Regions from separate parts of the Zhongshania guokunii genome, predicted to be linked through region 2. Evidence: predicted binding sites of a transcription regulator. Region 2 holds the regulator's gene; the other holds the start of a gene.
What was found. The regulator PhoB, encoded in region 2, activates phosphate uptake and scavenging genes when phosphate is short. The targets are predictions, from matches to a motif close to TGTCATAAANNTGTAACA.
Positions count from the first base shown of each region.

Region 1: AB4876_RS04890 (UDP-2,3-diacylglucosamine diphosphatase) is a predicted target of PhoB. The motif match lies at 2,557-2,574, and genes of this name have one in related genera.

Region 1 covers NZ_JBFRYA010000003.1:162,235-170,751, forward strand. Annotated here, with positions in the region: gene AB4876_RS04880 (sensor histidine kinase) at 88-2,085, shown strand; gene AB4876_RS04885 (response regulator) at 2,072-2,491, shown strand; gene AB4876_RS04890 (UDP-2,3-diacylglucosamine diphosphatase) at 2,643-3,461, shown strand; gene olsF (bifunctional ornithine lipid synthase OlsF) at 3,480-5,213, shown strand; gene AB4876_RS04900 (alpha/beta fold hydrolase) at 5,374-6,150, opposite strand; gene AB4876_RS04905 (M14 family zinc carboxypeptidase) at 6,152-7,285, opposite strand; gene AB4876_RS04910 (MJ1255/VC2487 family glycosyltransferase) at 7,289-8,350, opposite strand; gene AB4876_RS04915 (phosphatase PAP2 family protein) at 8,414-8,517, opposite strand, start outside.
Region 2 covers NZ_JBFRYA010000021.1:13,645-22,161, forward strand. Annotated here, with positions in the region: gene pstA (phosphate ABC transporter permease PstA) at 1-1,317, opposite strand, end outside; gene AB4876_RS17460 (ABC transporter permease subunit) at 1,357-3,588, opposite strand; gene AB4876_RS17465 (PstS family phosphate ABC transporter substrate-binding protein) at 3,723-4,691, opposite strand; gene phoR (phosphate regulon sensor histidine kinase PhoR) at 4,793-6,091, opposite strand; gene phoB (phosphate regulon transcriptional regulator PhoB) at 6,098-6,805, opposite strand; gene purU (formyltetrahydrofolate deformylase) at 6,891-7,745, opposite strand; gene AB4876_RS17485 (SPFH domain-containing protein) at 7,766-8,517, opposite strand, start outside.

The sequences.
Region 1 (8,517 bases), on a different contig from region 2:
TAGTAAAGCAATGGGATTGTTGAGTAATTATTATTCTGCCCCGCCATCAATTACCTCGTTAGGTAATCTTACATTACGAGCTTTTATATGCCTGCTTCCGAGCATATGCCGATACTTGGCAAACGAAAAAGCATCACACGGCGCATCCTGTTTCCACTGGTTGCGCTTATTGTGCTCAGTAATGCGGTAATTATCTCCATTATTATGAGCCAATTAGATCAGCAATTGCTCGATGCTACTGAACAGAATCTAATTAATGAGTCTGAGTTACAGGCGGTGCAGTTTCGCGCCAATATGTTGGAGCTGGTTAGAGATTTGCGGTTTATTGCGGGCACCCCGCCTATACAAGGCCTGATTCGAGCAGAAAGAAATGGAGGTATAGACCCTCGCGACGGATCGACTTTTCAGGAGTGGGTGTCGCGGCTGGGAGTTATATTTACCGAGATGCTCAAAGCTAAGCCCAAATTACAAATTCGTTTCATTCGTGCCAACGGACTTGAGCAGGTTCGGGTGGACCGCTTTGGTCCCAATGGCAGTATTCGCACTGTTGCTCAGCCCGAGTTACAGGACAAAAGTCAGACCCGCTATTTTATTGAAACTATTGGTTTAAGTCGTGGCAGCGTGTACTTGTCTGATATCGAGTTAAATCGCGAATTTGGCGAGATTGTACTGCCTTTGCAACCGGTTATTCGCGCAGCTATGCCAATCTATAGCGATGAAGGCGACTTGTTCGGCATAGTTATTATTAACCACAATCTTCAGGACACGTTTGATGCGCTAAAGTCCTTATCTGGAGATGAACATCAATTTGTGATCACCAATGGCGCTGGTGACTATTTACTCCACCCCAATCCAGAGCGCAGCTTCGCATTCGAATATGGGCGTAGCAGCAATGTGCTAGATGATTTCCCCGCTGCGCAGCGTTTAATAGCTAGCCCTCAGCTTGAAGTGCTAAACGGCAAAGGGCGCTCTAAAGATCATGAATTTATCTATTCCATGCGCAGTATTGCCTACAATCCAGAAAACAATGCCGATCGCATAATAGTTGCTACTAGTCATGATTTTGAAGAAGCCTTGGCGATAAAAAGTCAAGTATTGAGTAAGATTTACCTGTTTTTGATTTTTGTCTTATTGATGTCTGGGGTTCTTGCAATCTACGTGTCGCGTCGCGTCGCGGGACCGATTGTTGCCATGCGTAATACCCTTAATAATAATGGTTTGGCAACTGAGAGCGGAGATTTACCGATTCACGACGGCGGAGAGTTGGGCGAATTGGCACGCGCTTTTGATAACTTGTTGGGAGAACTATCACAGAAACAAAAATTATTGGCCGCCGAGGTGAATGAACGCAAAGCAGCTGAGTTTGAACTGCGGATGAATAACCAAAAATTGTCTGCTGCCTATAAGGAGCTGGAGCAGTTTACTTATATTGCGTCGCACGATTTACAGGAACCGCTGTGCACGGTGCAAAGCCTCGTTGAGTTGTTTGAAGAGAACTACCGCGACAAGATGGATGAACAGGGGTTGACCTTTCTAGGTTTTATCAATGAATCCACCGCGCGGATGACCGAGTTGATTCGCGGTTTGCTGGACTACGGCCGCTTAGGTGGTGAGTCGGCAGTGAGTGAAGTAGATTGCCAAGAATTAGTGGCGGCGGTCTGTGTGGATTTGGGGTTGCGGATTGACGACGTAGGGGGGCGCATTGAGTACCATAATTTGCCGACGATTGTAGGCAAGAAAACGGAATTGCGCTTATTGTTTCAAAACTTGATTAGCAATGGTCTCAAATTTAGTCGAGAGGGTGTGCCGCCGGTAATAACCATTACCGCCGAACATAGCGCAGAGGCTTGGCAGTTCAGTGTTAGCGATAATGGTATTGGCATAGAAGCAGAGCACTTTCAGCACATATTTATGATTTTTCAGCGTCTGCATGGCCGTGATGAATTTGAAGGTAGTGGTATTGGCTTGGCCCACTGTAAAAAAGTGGTGGAGTTACACGGTGGAGAAATTTGGGTAGAATCAGAGCCTAATGTGGGCACTGTGTTCTATTTTACGCTCAGGGAAAATTGCAATGAACAAGCTTAAACGGGTGTTGCTTATAGATGACTGTAAGGCAACAAATTACATTCATCGCTTAGTGATTGAGAAATACGGCTGCGCCGAGAGTGTTGTAGACGTCACCAATGGCCGTTTGGCTCTAGATTATTTAACCACCGAAGTGGATGGCTACTACCCCAAGCCAGAGTTGGTTTTTTTAGATATTAATATGCCTGTGATGAATGGCTGGCAGTTTTTGGAAAAATACGCCGCTCTATCTACAGCGCAGCAAGCTGGTGTGGTAGTGGTAATGCTGACTACATCATTAAACCCCGACGATGCATTGTTGGCAGAGAGTAAAGTAGAGGTTAAAGCCTTTTCAAGTAAACCGCTAACTGAGAAAAAGTTGGAAGAAGTACTCGCGGCGCATTACCCTCAGGTGATGAAAACGTAAATCGCCTCTATCTCACGATTACTCCTCTATTACGAATGTTTGAGTTCAGTGTGACTCGAGCTTTCTGTCATAAAACTGTCCTTTTTTAGTCCCGCTATTGTCACAGTAAAGCCCTAGTCTTGCCCTAAATAGGCAAAGAGGATGTATACGGGTGGAGCTAAGACAGCGTTATAAAACTGTTTGGTTATCTGATATTCACCTCGGCTTTAAAGATTGCCGAGCGGACTATCTTCTCGATTTTTTAGCCAAAACAGAGTGCGAAACCTTGTACTTGGTTGGCGATGTTGTCGATCTTTGGGCACTAAAGCGCAGCTTGTACTGGCCAAAAAGTCACTATGAGGTGGTTCGCAGCTTATTCAAAAAAGCCAGCACGGGCACTCGAGTTGTGTACATCCCTGGCAATCACGACGAGCCCCTGCGGGACTATGTTGGCCATATTCTCGGTCCCATCGAAATTAAACGCGAAGCTATTCATACCACGGTTGCCGGTAAGCGATTGCTGATGTTTCACGGCGACTGCCTCGACGAGCACATGCGTTTAAGTAAGTGGGAAGATCTAGTTGGCGATGCCGCCTACGATTTACTGCTGTTTCTCAATCGCTGGGCCAATTTTGGACGTCGCCGCTTTGGGCGCAATTACTGGTCTTTGGCTACCTATATAAAACAGCGCATTCCCAACGCCCGCCAAGTGATTAGCGTGTTTGAAGAAGCAGCTATTCGGGAAGCCTCTCGGCGCGGACTAGACGGAGTGGTGTGTGGCCATATTCATCAGCCGGCGCTTAAGAAAGTGAAGGGTTTGCTGTACTGCAATGACGGCGACTGGATCGAAAACTGCACCCTGCTAGGTGAGACCTATGATGGCACTTTGGAGTTACTGCAGTGGACAGAACATCAAACCCTGCTGCAGAGCATGACCGGCAATGGCGGCCGGGCAACCGCCGATGTTCTGCCTATGCGTCGCGTCGGTTAATCAATAGGAGTTAATAATATGATATCGGTTGATTCAGTCATTGATGAGCAGTTTCCCCGGATATCTAAGGGTAGCCCGCGCATTAAAAAAACCTTAGCGGCCTTGCTTAAATACCTATTTCACGAGGCCGAATTTAAACAGTTTGAGCGCGACTACCCCTACCTGCAGGGGCTCGACTTTGTTGAAAAGGGTTTAGAATTTTTTGATTTTGGTTACGCGGTAAGCGCACTAGATAAAGAGCGCATTCCGGTGACTGGCCGTGTGGTGATTATCTCCAATCATCCTATTGGCAGTTTAGATGGATTAGCGCTCTTGAAATTGGTGTCTGAAGTGCGCTCAGACGTAAAGGTGGTTGCCAATGAATTGCTTTATGCCATAAAACCACTGCGCAGCTTATTACTGCCGGTTGATAATATGAGTGGCAAGCGTAACCGCAAAGAAAACTTGCAGGCTATTCACGGCCATTTAAATGACGAAGGCGCAGTGATTATTTTCCCCGCTGGCGAGGTCTCTCGGTTTAGCCCCTCAGGAGTGCGCGACGGCCGCTGGCGCAATGGTTTTATTAAGTTTGCCGCTAAGGCAAAAGCCCCCATTTTACCTGTGCATATTAACGCCCGTAATTCGGTGTTTTTCTATGCGCTTTCGCTGCTGGCCAAGCCCTTGTCGACCCTGTGGTTGATTCGCGAAATGTTCAAACAAAATAACCGCACGGTGCGAGTTACTATTGGCTCGGCAGTTGAGTATGAGGTATATCAAAATTTACCCGTGACCGCGCCAGCTAAGGCACGCTTATTCAAGAAACATTTGTATAAGCTCGGTCGGCGTAAGCGCGGTGGCGAACCCTGCTTTATGCCAGTGGCGCAGGCGGTGGCTCACCCAGAAGACCGACAGGAGCTGCGCACTGCGATTCGCCGCTGCGACCATTTAGGCAGCACCCGCGACGGTATGGAAATTTACTGCTATCAATACAGCGGCGACTGCACCGTGATGCGCGAAATTGGCCGCCTGCGCGAAGTGAGTTTTCGCGCTGTTGGCGAAGGCACCGGTCGCCGCCGCGACGTTGATGGCTTCGATGCCTACTACGACCACATTGTGCTCTGGGACGAAAACCAATTAGAGCTAGTGGGTGCCTACCGGCTAAAGCGCATTGCCAGTCTTGATGATGGCCAAACTTTGTACAGCGAATCCTTATTCGATTATCAGATTCCCTACGCCGAAGAGTATTTTGAACATGGCGCCGAGCTTGGTCGCAGCTTTGTGCAGCCGCGCTACTGGGGCCGTAACGGCCTAGACTATTTATGGCAGGGGCTGGGCACCTATTTGCAGCGCTACCCAGAAGTGCGCTATTTGTTTGGGCCGGTGAGCTTAAGCGACAGTTTGCCCCGCGCGGCGAAAGACCTGTTGATACCCTTTTATCAAACCCACTTTCCCACAACGCAGGTATGGGCCAATGCTAAAAGCCCCTACCGTCCAGAGACCGCGAATATCAATTTTACCGGCGAGGATTACCGCGAAGAGTTTACGCAGCTAAAACAAGAGCTCGCAGACCTGTCGTGCTCGGTACCCACCTTGTTTAAACAATACACGGAGCTGTGCGAACCCGGCGGCGTAAGCTTTGCAGCGTTTAATGTTGATCCCGACTTTGCTGATTGTATTGATGGCTTGGTGTTGGTGGATATTACGAAAATGAAAGCGGCAAGGCGGAAACGGTATTTGGGGGACGACGTCGGACGTCAGGCGTCTGAAGTCTGACAACGCTGGAGACGCTTGACGGGAGACGGAAAGCGCTAATATATGGGACGCGTGGATTTTGTATTTTCCGCATCCCGTTGAGTATTATACCTTCCGTGGACTGGCGTCCGACGTCAGACATCCGGCGCGCATTTAAGCGTCTCCCATCTCCCGTCCAGCATTAAGCATTCCTCTTAAACACTTCAATCAACCACGCCGGATCATCAATTGGCAGGTCGTGGCCAGCGTTATTATGCAATACAAGTGGCCAGCGGTATTTTGCCGCCAAGTATTCACTGCAGTGATAAGAAACCATATGGTCGGCGCGGCTGCTAATGAGTAACTGCGGTGCGCCGGATATTGTCGCGGGAGCCTGATAGCGGGCGGCGGCGAATAGCTGGCGTAGCACATTTGCTTTTGTTATTGGCCGCGCAGTACTTATTTGGCACCAATCTTTTAACAGCTCTGGGTCATTGGAATGGCAATTACTCACCATGGCTAAGGCGGCGCGCTCGCGTTTAATAAGGCTGGGCGCGAGCAGTGCGCCGAGGGCGGGGCCTAACGATTTGATCTGTAGGCGTTGAAACAAGGGGCAGTCGCCGGTACTGGTATTGATGAAAATTATTTTGGCGATCTGCTCTGGGCTATTCGCCAGCCAGTCTAGTGCGACCATGCCGCCCAGCGAGAGGGCGATTATGCCAAATGGCTTGGTGCTGTTTTGAAGGGGGTGGGGGAGCCGCGTTTGCACGTCGCGACGAATAGCGCTGATATTGCGTGGCGATTGCCGCTGGTACTCGCTGCCAAAGCCGGGTAGGTCAATAGCGTGGCAATTCCAGTCCAACTCTGCCTCGCAACGGCTGAGAAAATCTCCCCAGTGAGCGTGCTCGCGACTTAAACCGCGCAAAAATACCCAGTCTTTAATCGGTGCTTCAATAGTGCTTTGAATGTGGTTTGCCATGTTAAAGCTGTCGGTACCAGAGGCTTTGCGCCATTTGCTGCATTTCTCGGGCCTGTTCGCCGTGGGGCTGCCAGTGCTCAATATTGCGGGCGGCCGCTAGGATAAAATCGATAAGCAGTAAGTGGCCGCGCAATACGCGGGCGTGGCGGTGGGGTACGGTGGGGTTAAATAAACCAGCAAAGCTGAATAATTGCTGAGGGTGTTTTTTAATCCACAGCCAAGAGCCCATTTCTAAGGTTAGCGGCAGTAGGCTAATGCCCTCGCTGCGGCAGCGCTGGTGAAAGTAGTCCCAGATGTCGCCGTGGCTGAGGTAGTGCATGGCCTGGGGCCCAAAAATATAATTGTGGTGGGGAAAGTTGCGCTCCCACAATAGCTTTAGCGCCACGTAGCTGCCGATGTCGGCGATGGGTTGGCGACGGTAGGCGTAGGGGATCCAAATATGGTCTTGAAAGCCAAAGCCAGAGTGAAAGTCTATGGCAATCGTCGGACGGCCGACACGGCAGTGCCGCCCAATTACATTTTGCAGCGCAACAAATTCGGGTTCAAAGTCGTCTTCGCGCCGGCCTCGATACCAAGGTATTTTTCGCGACAGGCGTTGGCCGCCAACGAGGAAGGGTACTTTGTCTTCGGCGTCGATGGGGGCGTGGCGATTGATGTCTATTCCATTGGGGTTGCAGCGCGAATCCCTGAGCATGCCACCGGGGTTGACGATGGGCAGGGCGACAATACAGATTTCTTCGTCGAATTGGCGGCGCCAGTGGCTGTCCCAGCGACAGCGCTCAATGACGCTCTCTAGCCACGCTAGCAAAACTTGGGTGCCAATACGTTCCACGCCGTGAATGCCGGCAATGAGCAATAGGCAGTGCTTGGCGGTGTCTGGATTACCTATGACCAGCGACGTGAGTGGCAGGGTGAATTCGTCAACCTCAATCAGGGCTTCAGTGCGGCTGCTGATCAGCGCGCCGGCTTGGCGGCAGAGCTGCTCCAGCGACAGCAGCTCAGACAGGCGCCGATGCAGGCGGCCACGGCAGGCGTCCATAACGGTGGTGAGATCGGGCAGCGCGGGGCCGACGGGCTCTTCGGCAGGGGTGTCGCTGGTGGCGTCAAAATCAGTATAAATTTGGCTTTGCGGCATCGTTTAGCCAGCCACAGCGGCTGGGTAGGTCTCGCGAATAGCGCCGCTGCTCTGCCACAATTGCGCGACCAGTGCGTCGCTATTATGCCATTGCTTACTCAGTAGCCAGTCGCAAATGGCCTCGGCTACGTCGGGGTAGTATTGGGGCGCTTGCGCGGGAATGGCCTTAAGCCAGCGTTCAATATCGCTTTGGCTAAACTCGGGCATCACGGTGGCTAATTTGAGTTGCTGGAGTGCGGCGGCATTGCCGAGTTGCTCAGATTGGCCGGCCACCGGCTTGGCCAGCGCCGGTATGCCCATGTGCAGGCATTCGCTAATTAATTCAAAGCCCGCATTGCAAATAACCGCCTTGGCGCTGCACAGGTCCTTTTTAAAACCGTGCAAGCTGGTGGGGCGCTGACTAACATTGCCTAGTTCGGCATGGCTGAGCTGCGGCGCGTATTGAATGAAATGTTGGCCGCTAATATTTTGCAGCGCGGCGCTTACAATTGCTTGGTCTTCAAAAGGCAGGTAGACCAAAACATGTTCCGCCACCGTTTGGCGTTGTTCGGCGGGGTTTATAATCGGCGGCACGATGGCGGCGTTAAACCGATCCCAGTGGAGGCCAAGGCGAAATTTTGCCGGTGCAAAATAACGCATAATTAGCCGGTTGCGCAGGTCTACACCGCTTTCTGGTACGGCGGCATTGCCAAAGGCGTACTGGTGGCCAATGCCGATTACTGGCTTGTTTTGCAGGCGGCCAGCCCAAGCGGTTAAGGGCTCAAAATCGGTGATGATGGCGTCGTAGCTGCTGAGGTCGAGGCTGCGCAGGTCGCGAATAAATTGCACAGGCTGCGCTTGGAGTACGGTTTTTAAATTGCTGATACGGCCCTTGTCGGTAACAAAGGTCAGTCCCGCATAAACCTGATAATTACCAAAGGCGGCCATGTCGAAATACTGTTCGGGCGGGCGGCCGCTGAATAAATATTGGACCTCAATGCCGCGTTGGCTAAAGTGGTGAGCCATCATTCTGGCGCGCGAGATATGGCCGTTGCCGGTTCCCTGCACACCGTAAAGCAATTTCATAGAGATTCTCTTACTGGGTAAATAAAATGCGCGAGCGCTGATGTTGGGCGCAGGCGCTGGCAGTCAGACGGTCGCAATACTGTGGCCTAAATGTGCGATGGCAATGCCGAGGCTGGCGCCGGCCAAGGTGTCGGTGGGGAAGTGAACTCCCAAAATGACGCGGGATG
Region 2 (8,517 bases):
GCGCAAGTTACGCGGAATACGGGCTAAACCCTCTTCAGTTGCGACAATCACTACCGGCAGCGTTAACAGAGCTAAAGTTACCGACGCCCAAAGCAAACCAGGTGTACCAAACGTTGGCGCTGGTAACGCTTCGGCAAACATCGCTTTATCCATCTCGGCACCCAAGAAGTAGATAAAGAAGCCCAAACCAAATACACCGTAAACAATCGAAGGCACCCCAGCGAGGTTATTCACCGCGATTCTTACGATACGGGTCATTAAACCCTGCTTGGCATATTCGCGTAGGTAAACCGCCGCGATCACACCGAAGGGAGTAACCAAAACCGACATAATCAACACCATAATAACGGTACCGAAAATAGCAGGAAATATTCCGCCCTCTGTATTAGCCTCGCGGGGTTCTTCGGTTAGAAACTCGCCAAACTTCTGGAAGTAAAACACGATTTTCTGCCCAATATGCATGGCATTGGGCTGGTAGGCTTTTACCACGGTAGCCATGCGCTGCTCGCGCAACTGGCCACTGCTCGTCAAAATAGTGTAGCTATCTCGATTCCACTGGGTATACAGCTCGGCCAGTTGCGCTTGCAGGGCTTTATACTGGATGTCGAGTTCAGCCCGAGACAGAGCAATTTCCGTTTCCCTCTCCTGACGGCTTGCGGCACTTAAATCGTCATCAAGGCTTAAACCCCGCTCCTTTAAACGCAGCTTTTCCAATTTATAATTTATGCTGCCAATGTCTTTCTTTTCAATTTTGGCAATTCGATCGTGAATCTCACTGGCGCGCTCTACCCGAGCTTGAAAATCCAACAGCGCAGCAGGCCCGTCAGCCTCAGTGTTTGCGACAACCTTGCCCTGCTCCTTAACCTCTTGCAGAAAACCGTAAAAATTACCCCACTCGCGACGCTCAATAACCAATACATCGCGGGGATATTGAACGTCTTCGAGGTAGTCGCTAATCACCCATTTGAAATCGGCGCCGCCAACGTCGCGGTTGCCAACTTTAACCAATTCACGCTTTACAAAAGGCTCGCTAGCGTCAATTTTAAAGCCCGCACTCAACAATTGCTCAATGGGTACACTCTCAACCTCAACCCGTTCGGCAAGAATCGGAACAGCCGTCTCGCTAGGCAGATTATACTCAGCCTGGACAACTGAGGCCGGCCAAAAATGACCAAAGCCTCTCACCGCCAACAGTAGTAGCAAACCAATAACTGCCATGGTACTTACGGTAACCGCAGCGGCGTTTAACCAAATCATTGGCTCGCCGCGCTTACACCACTCAATCAGGCCCTGCTTGTTATCATCGTGCAAAGACATCTTTAAATTCCTGTTTCTCAGCCTACTGCGATGGCAATATCAAAGGTTACCGTAGCGCATACGCAAACGCTGACGCACTGTTTCGGCAATCGTGTTAACAAAGAAAGTGAACATAAACAACACGAAAGCCGCCAGGAACAGAATCCTGTAATGCGAGCTCGCCACCTCTGTTTCACCAATTTCAACCGCAATATTGGCCGCCAAGGTGCGCATACCTTCAAATATATTGGCATCCATAATGGGGGTATTGCCCGTCGCCATAAGCACGATCATGGTTTCACCCACAGCCCGTCCCATACCGATCATCAGCGCCGAAAAAATACCAGGGCTGGCAGTTGGCATCACTACTCCGATCAAACTCTGCCAAGGCGTTGCGCCCAGTGCCAAAGAGCCATAACTGAGGTGTTTCGGCACCGAAAATATCGCATCTTCAGCAATCGAAAATATTGTTGGGATGACAGCAAAACCCATCGCAATGCCGACCACCAGTGCGTTGCGCTGATCGAAGGACACGCCTAAATCATTGGTGAGCCACGCGCGCATATCGCCACCAAAAAAGGCTCGCTCCATTGGCGCACCAAGCGTCACACAGGCAACCACAATCCCAAGCACCACTGGCACGAGCAATACTGGATGCCAGCCTTCTGGCACATAACGCCGCACGCTAATTGGGAGCTGAGCCCAGCACCACGCGAACAGCAGAATACCCACCGGCATAATTAAAAACAGAGAAAAAACCGCAGGCATATTTTTTTCAATAAAAGGGGCTAGCCACAAACCGGCCAGAAAGCCAAGTATGACCGTAGGCAAAGCCTCCATTAATTCAATGAGTGGCTTAACCTTTCTACGCAGCGCGGGCGCCATAAAATACGCCGTGTAAATAGCGCCGCAGATAGCCAGCGGAGCCGCAATTACCATCGCGTAAAATGCTGCTTTTAAAGTACCAAAAGCCAGCGGTGCAAAACTGTACTTCGCTTCGAAATCATTAGTTGATGCCGACGACTGCCACACATAATCTGGCTCGGGATAACTTTCATACCAAACTTTACTCCACAGCGCCGACCACGACAGCTCAGGGTGCTCGTTGTGAAGCTCGTAGCTGTGCAGCATGCCTTGTTGATTTTCTAGTAATACAGTATCTGCACGCGGCGAAATCGCCATCGACGCAACAGTGCCAACATCAAGATCGCGTTTCAATAAGCGGCGGTGCGAGGTGGTGTAAAACACATCCAAACGTCCGTCTTTCGTTACATTCAGAAAGCCCTTGCGGCGGTGTTCCGTAACTAATGCGGCGCTGCCACCATTGGGCACCGCAAATTGCCGAACTGGCTGCAAGCGATAACCAGACTCGCGCGAGGCGTCGCGAACCACAAACCACTGCCCCACTTCACCGTGATCGCTGGCAGTCAGCAAGGAGATGCCGCCCAGCAGGAATCGCGCCTCGCTAAGCTTGCCGCTGTCAAATAAATAGCCGCGGTCTGCTACGTTAACCCGACGCAAATCGATAAGACGGTAACCACCGTCATTACTTAGTACATACAGCCATTGCTGCCCAGGACCGATCAACACACGGTCAGCAGCAATATCCAAAACGGGCAAGTCCACCGGTTCTTCAATCAGGGTGACTTCTTCACTGAGAAAATCTTCTTCTTTAACCCAGCGGCGACCGATTAATTTGCCATTGCTTATTGCCACCAAAAGCAATTCATCATCGCTGTCGCTAATGGCTATTTGATCTATTGCCCCCTCTTCACTCAGCAGTAAAGTCTCTTTCTCATAGGGGTAACGCAAAATTGGAGTAATAAGACGCTTATCACCGGGATAGCTGGTGCGGTAATCGTGCTTAGCGATCAGTACTCGGCCATCATTTAGGCCAAGCGCAAAAATGCGACTAACTTCGGAGTCGAGTGAAAAGCTGCTAATTGCCGCATTGTTTAAGGGCAGCTCTTCACTCAATAGTAATTTGCCGTCGCTCACTTGGAAAAAATCAGCCCGCCCAGAACGGTCAAGACGAAAACCTACTTCGGCTTGCTCCTCCATCGCTAAGTAGAGGCTGGAAGTCTCGCTGGTTGCCGCATACTGATTGGTTTCTTTAAGGGAAGCCGACTCAAACAGCGGCATAATTTCATACAGCAGGTAGAAAAATATCAGCAGAATGGCAAACAGGACCCCAATTCCACCGGTAGTGATGGTGGCTGTTGCAAGACCATCTTTAACTTGCCGCCATTTGCGGTAGGCGGAAGCGGTAGCTCGTACCTCAGACTGACTCATTTTACTCGCTCTCTAAAAACCAGCACACACAGTATGACAGTTTTGTTACAGTATTATGACACTCGGCATTACCGCAAAAAAAATGCCGCAAATCAGCTCTGCGGCATTCTTACAAGCATTACACCTAGACTGATTTACAGCTCTAATTTACTGCTTATTTTGTCAACAACGCTGGCCGGCAGTGGAATGTAGCCATCTTTAACTACGACTTCCTGGCCTTGCTTTGACAGAATCAGCTTCACAAACTCGCGTTCCAATGGTGCCAGCGGCTTATTTGGTGCTTTGTTTACGTAAACGTAGAGGAAGCGCGACAGCGGGTAGCTACCTTTAGTCGCATTTTCGGCATTGGCCTCAACAAAGGCACTTTTCTCGTCTTTTGCCAATGGCACTGCGCGCACGCTTGACGTTTTATAACCAATACCAGAGTAGCCGATACCGTTAATAGAGGTAGAAACCGACTGCACTACCGACGCTGAACCAGGCTGTTCATTAACGCCATTTTTGAAATCGCCTTTACACAGGGCTTCTTCTTTAAAGTAACCGTAAGTTCCGGAAACCGAGTTGCGGCCAAACATTTGAATATCCCGTGCCGCCCAAGCATTACTCATGCCCAAACCACCCCATGTATCTACATTTGCAGCGTGACCACACTTATGGGTGCTAGAAAACACCGCATCAACCTGTGCCATTGTCATACCTGAAATTGGGTTGTCTTTGTGCACAAAAACCGCCAAAGCATCAATCGCTACCGGGATTGCAGTTGGCTTATAGCCATATTTAGACTCAAAAGACTCAAGCTCTTTGTCTTTCATCTTACGGCTCATTGGACCGATATTAGATGTGCCTTCGGTCAATGCTGGTGGCGCAGTAGACGATCCAGCAGCCTGAATCTGGATATTGATATTCGGGTAGATACGCTTAAAATCCTCGCCCCACAAAGTCATCAGGTTAGCGAGTGTATCGGAGCCAACGCTAGATAAATTACCCGATACGCCAGATGCCTTGGTGTAGTCTGGCAGTTTGCTATCTACGCTCGTATCGGCAACCGCGCCCATTGACGACAAAGCCACAACCGTACTTGCTACTAAATATTTGATCTTCAATTCGATACTCCCAAAGCCATTAAGCTGTTACAACGATGCCACTTTATAGACGAATTATGACAACTTTGTGACAACAGCCCCAAATATCCTTTACCGCCAGCTTAAGCCACTTTTACTGCTGCAGATTTGGGAAAGACACAGCTAAAAACACTGCCGGTATTAGGCACACTACGGATACGCAATTCGGCTCGATGGCGAATAAGAACATGCTTAACAATGGCCAGACCCAGCCCAGTGCCGCCCGTATCAAGGGAGCGGCTTTGATCTACGCGGTAAAACCGCTCTGTTAAACGAGGGATATACTGGGGTTCAATGCCTATTCCGGTGTCTTCAACTTCAAAATAGGCATGGTAGTCATCTTGATACCAGCGCAAAATTATCTTGTCATTTTCACTGGTATAGCGCGCAGCATTGACCGCCAAATTAGAAAAAGCGCTGCGCAATTCATTGGCATTGCCATTTATTGCAATATTATCGTCACATTCAATCACAATATTCCGCGAGCCACTCGCTGCGGTCTCACTCTCTTCGCGAATCATTTCCATTAATGGCCGCAAGCGAATAACACTTTCATCAGCCAATTTTGGCACCGACTCTAAGCGCGACAGCAACATAAGGTCTTGGATTAATAAATTCATCCGCCGCGACTGTTGCAGCATTTGATTTACCGCCCTATCCCAGCGCGGATTTTCGCCACCGTGCTCAGAAAAAGTCTCTAGATAACCGTTAATCACAGTGAGTGGCGTGCGTAACTCATGGGAGACATTGGCAACAAAATCTTTACGCATTTGCTCTAAACGGTGGGTTCGAGTCACATCACGAGCAAACAATAGACGATTGCGCTTGCCAAAAAAACTGACACTAATACTGAGGTTGATCATGCCATTTACGGGGGAATTCATCTCCAGTGGCGCCTGATAGCGCTCTGCCTCAAAGTACCGTAAAAAGGCGGGACTGCGCAGCAGATTAACCAGCTGCCGGCCGGCATCTCCCTCTTGCCTTAGCCCAAGTAAATCGTGGGCGGAAGAGTTGCACCACTCGATATTGCCCTGGGGGTCGAGCATCACCACCGCGTCGGACATTGACGCAAATGAAGAGTGTAAATAATCAATCATTGCCTGCAGGCGATCACTGTCTTGACTAGAGTCTCGCTGCATTTGGTATATCACATCAAAAACTTGGCCCCACATCCCTATTGCCTCCGGCGGCTCTTCGCCGGTGCCGCTGTACAACCAATCCGACAGACGCTGCAATTGCTGCAATACACGGCCACAGATCAATATTGCGAGCACCAGCAGGGGCAATACCCCCAAGTCAAAAACAACGCAGGCCCCGGCCATTGCAAGCAATGGCACACTAAGCCGTAATAATTCTGTCTTCCAGCTGTAATACCGCATCATTTCGCGCTATGCGCAAACACCCGTGGTGGAAAAACGGTAGCCCGTTCCCCGAACTGTTTGAATTAAGAGGCCGCAGTCGCGAAGTTCGGTCTGCAGCGCCTTGCGAAGCCGCCGAATATGCACATCAACTGTGCGTTCTTCGACATAGACATTGGTTCCCCAAACTTGATCTAAAAGCTGGCCGCGACTATACGCCCGCTCTTGGTGGGTCATAAAGAACTTTAGTAATTTAAACTCGGTAGGCCCCATCTCTAATGGCGTGGCGTCAACAAACACCCGGTGACTGCTAGGGTCTAATTTCAGGCCTGCGACCTCGATGCTCTCCTCCTGCTCACGACTTGTCGAGCGCCGCATTATAGCTTTAATTCGCGCCATTAACTCCCGCGATGAAAACGGTTTGGTAATGTAGTCGTCGGCCCCCACATCCAAGCCCTGCACGCGATTGTCTTCATCGTCTTTGGCGGTCAGCATAATAACTAAAAGGTCGCGGGTCAGCTCATCTCTACGCAGGCGACGCAGTAATTCCAAGCCACTGGTAACCGGCATCATCCAATCTAGCAGCACCAAATCAGGTCGCCGATCCACTATAAGGCCATGTGCGTCCTGCGCATTGCTCGCTTCCAGACACTCATAGCCGGCCAACTCCAGTCCTACCCGTATCATTTCACGGATCGCAGCTTCGTCGTCGACGATCAATATGGTGCTTGCAGTCATCCCTTTAACCTTTTTTTGCGATATTTGTAAGCTGCATTAAAACGATTTTTAGTGACAATTTTATGACACTTCCAATTTTCCCAGCTTAATCAAACACTACCGTCTTATTTCCGTGAACCAAAACACGATCTTCGAGATGATTGCGCAGTGCCCGAGCAAGCACCGATTTTTCGACATCTTTACCAAGACGAACCAAATCGTCTTTGCTGTGCCGATGGGAAACCCGAATTACATCTTGCTCGATGATTGGCCCCTCATCGAGACGTTCGGTGACATAGTGACTGGTGGCGCCGATTAATTTAACACCGCGATCGAAGGCTTTCTGATAAGGGTTTGCACCGATAAATGACGGCAAGAAACTGTGATGGATGTTGATCATTCGCCCTGCGTAAGCCTGGCAAAATTCGGGCTGAATAATTTGCATATAGCGCGCTAATACCACGCAGTCTGCTTGGTATTCTTGGGCCAAGGCCATAATTTTAGCGTGGGCGGGTGCTTTGTTTTGCGGATCAATAGCAACGTATTCAAAGGGGATACCGTGCCATTCCACCATGCTACGCAGGTTTTCGTGATTGGATATAACACAGGGAATATCGCAGTCCAATTCACCACTGTGCCAGCGATGCAATATATCGGCAATACAGTGGGAGGCGTGACTGGCCAAAATAACCACCTTACGCTTAACCGCAGAGTCCACCAGCGCCCAGTGCATACCATACTCCTCGGCAATCGGTGCAAATGCCGCACGGCAGGCCTGCGCACTCACTTTCAGTGATTCGGCGCGAATTTCATTACGCATAAAAAACCAATTGCTCTCGGCATCGGCGTGATAATTTGCCTCGGTGAGCCAACCTCCCTGCTCTGCAACAAACTGACTAACGCGGGCTACTATCCCCACGCGATCTGGGCAGCTAATCACTAAACGATAAGTATGATCCATGTAAAACGCTCAATCCTTCATTAGACTTTATTTAATATACCGCGCAAAGCCTGCGGCAAATCTGCAGGTAAAACCACCGTTTTAGCATTGTCTGAAGAGGCCAAACGCAGCAGCGCTTCGGTGTATTTCTCGCCAAGCAAATAAAGCACAGGCAATTCTTCATTGCCCACCGCCTCAGACACTAGCGAAATAGCGGCGCCACTGGCTTTGGCAAGCACTACTTGGGCTTGCGCATCACGACGCGAGGCCTCTAAACGGCCATCAGCTTCCAAAATGGCCGCCTGTTTTTCACCCTCAGCTTTAGTCACCGCAGCGCGCCGCTGGCGCTCTGCCGCCGCTTGCTCTTCCATGGCCGCCTGCATCGTTGGCGAGGGGTTTATGTCCTGAATTTCTACTGTTTTCAGGGTAATCCCCCAATCGGCAATATCCTCAGATATAGCGGCTTTTAGTTTGGCTTTAATTTGGTCCCGCGACGACAGCGCCGAGTCCAGCGCCATCTCGCCAACAATAGAACGCAGCGCAGTTTGGACTAGGTTTTGAATTGCAAAAGTGTAGTTTTCAACGCCGTAAACCGCTTTTTCTGGTGCCACAATATTAATATAGGCGACCGCATTGGCAATAATCACCGCATTATCTTCGGTAATGACTTCTTGCGAGGGAATATCCAGCACAATGTCTTTGGTGGTCAACTTATAAGCCACCGAATCGATATACGGAATAATAAAATTTAAACCAGGATTTAAAGTAACGTGATACTTACCTAGGCGCTGAA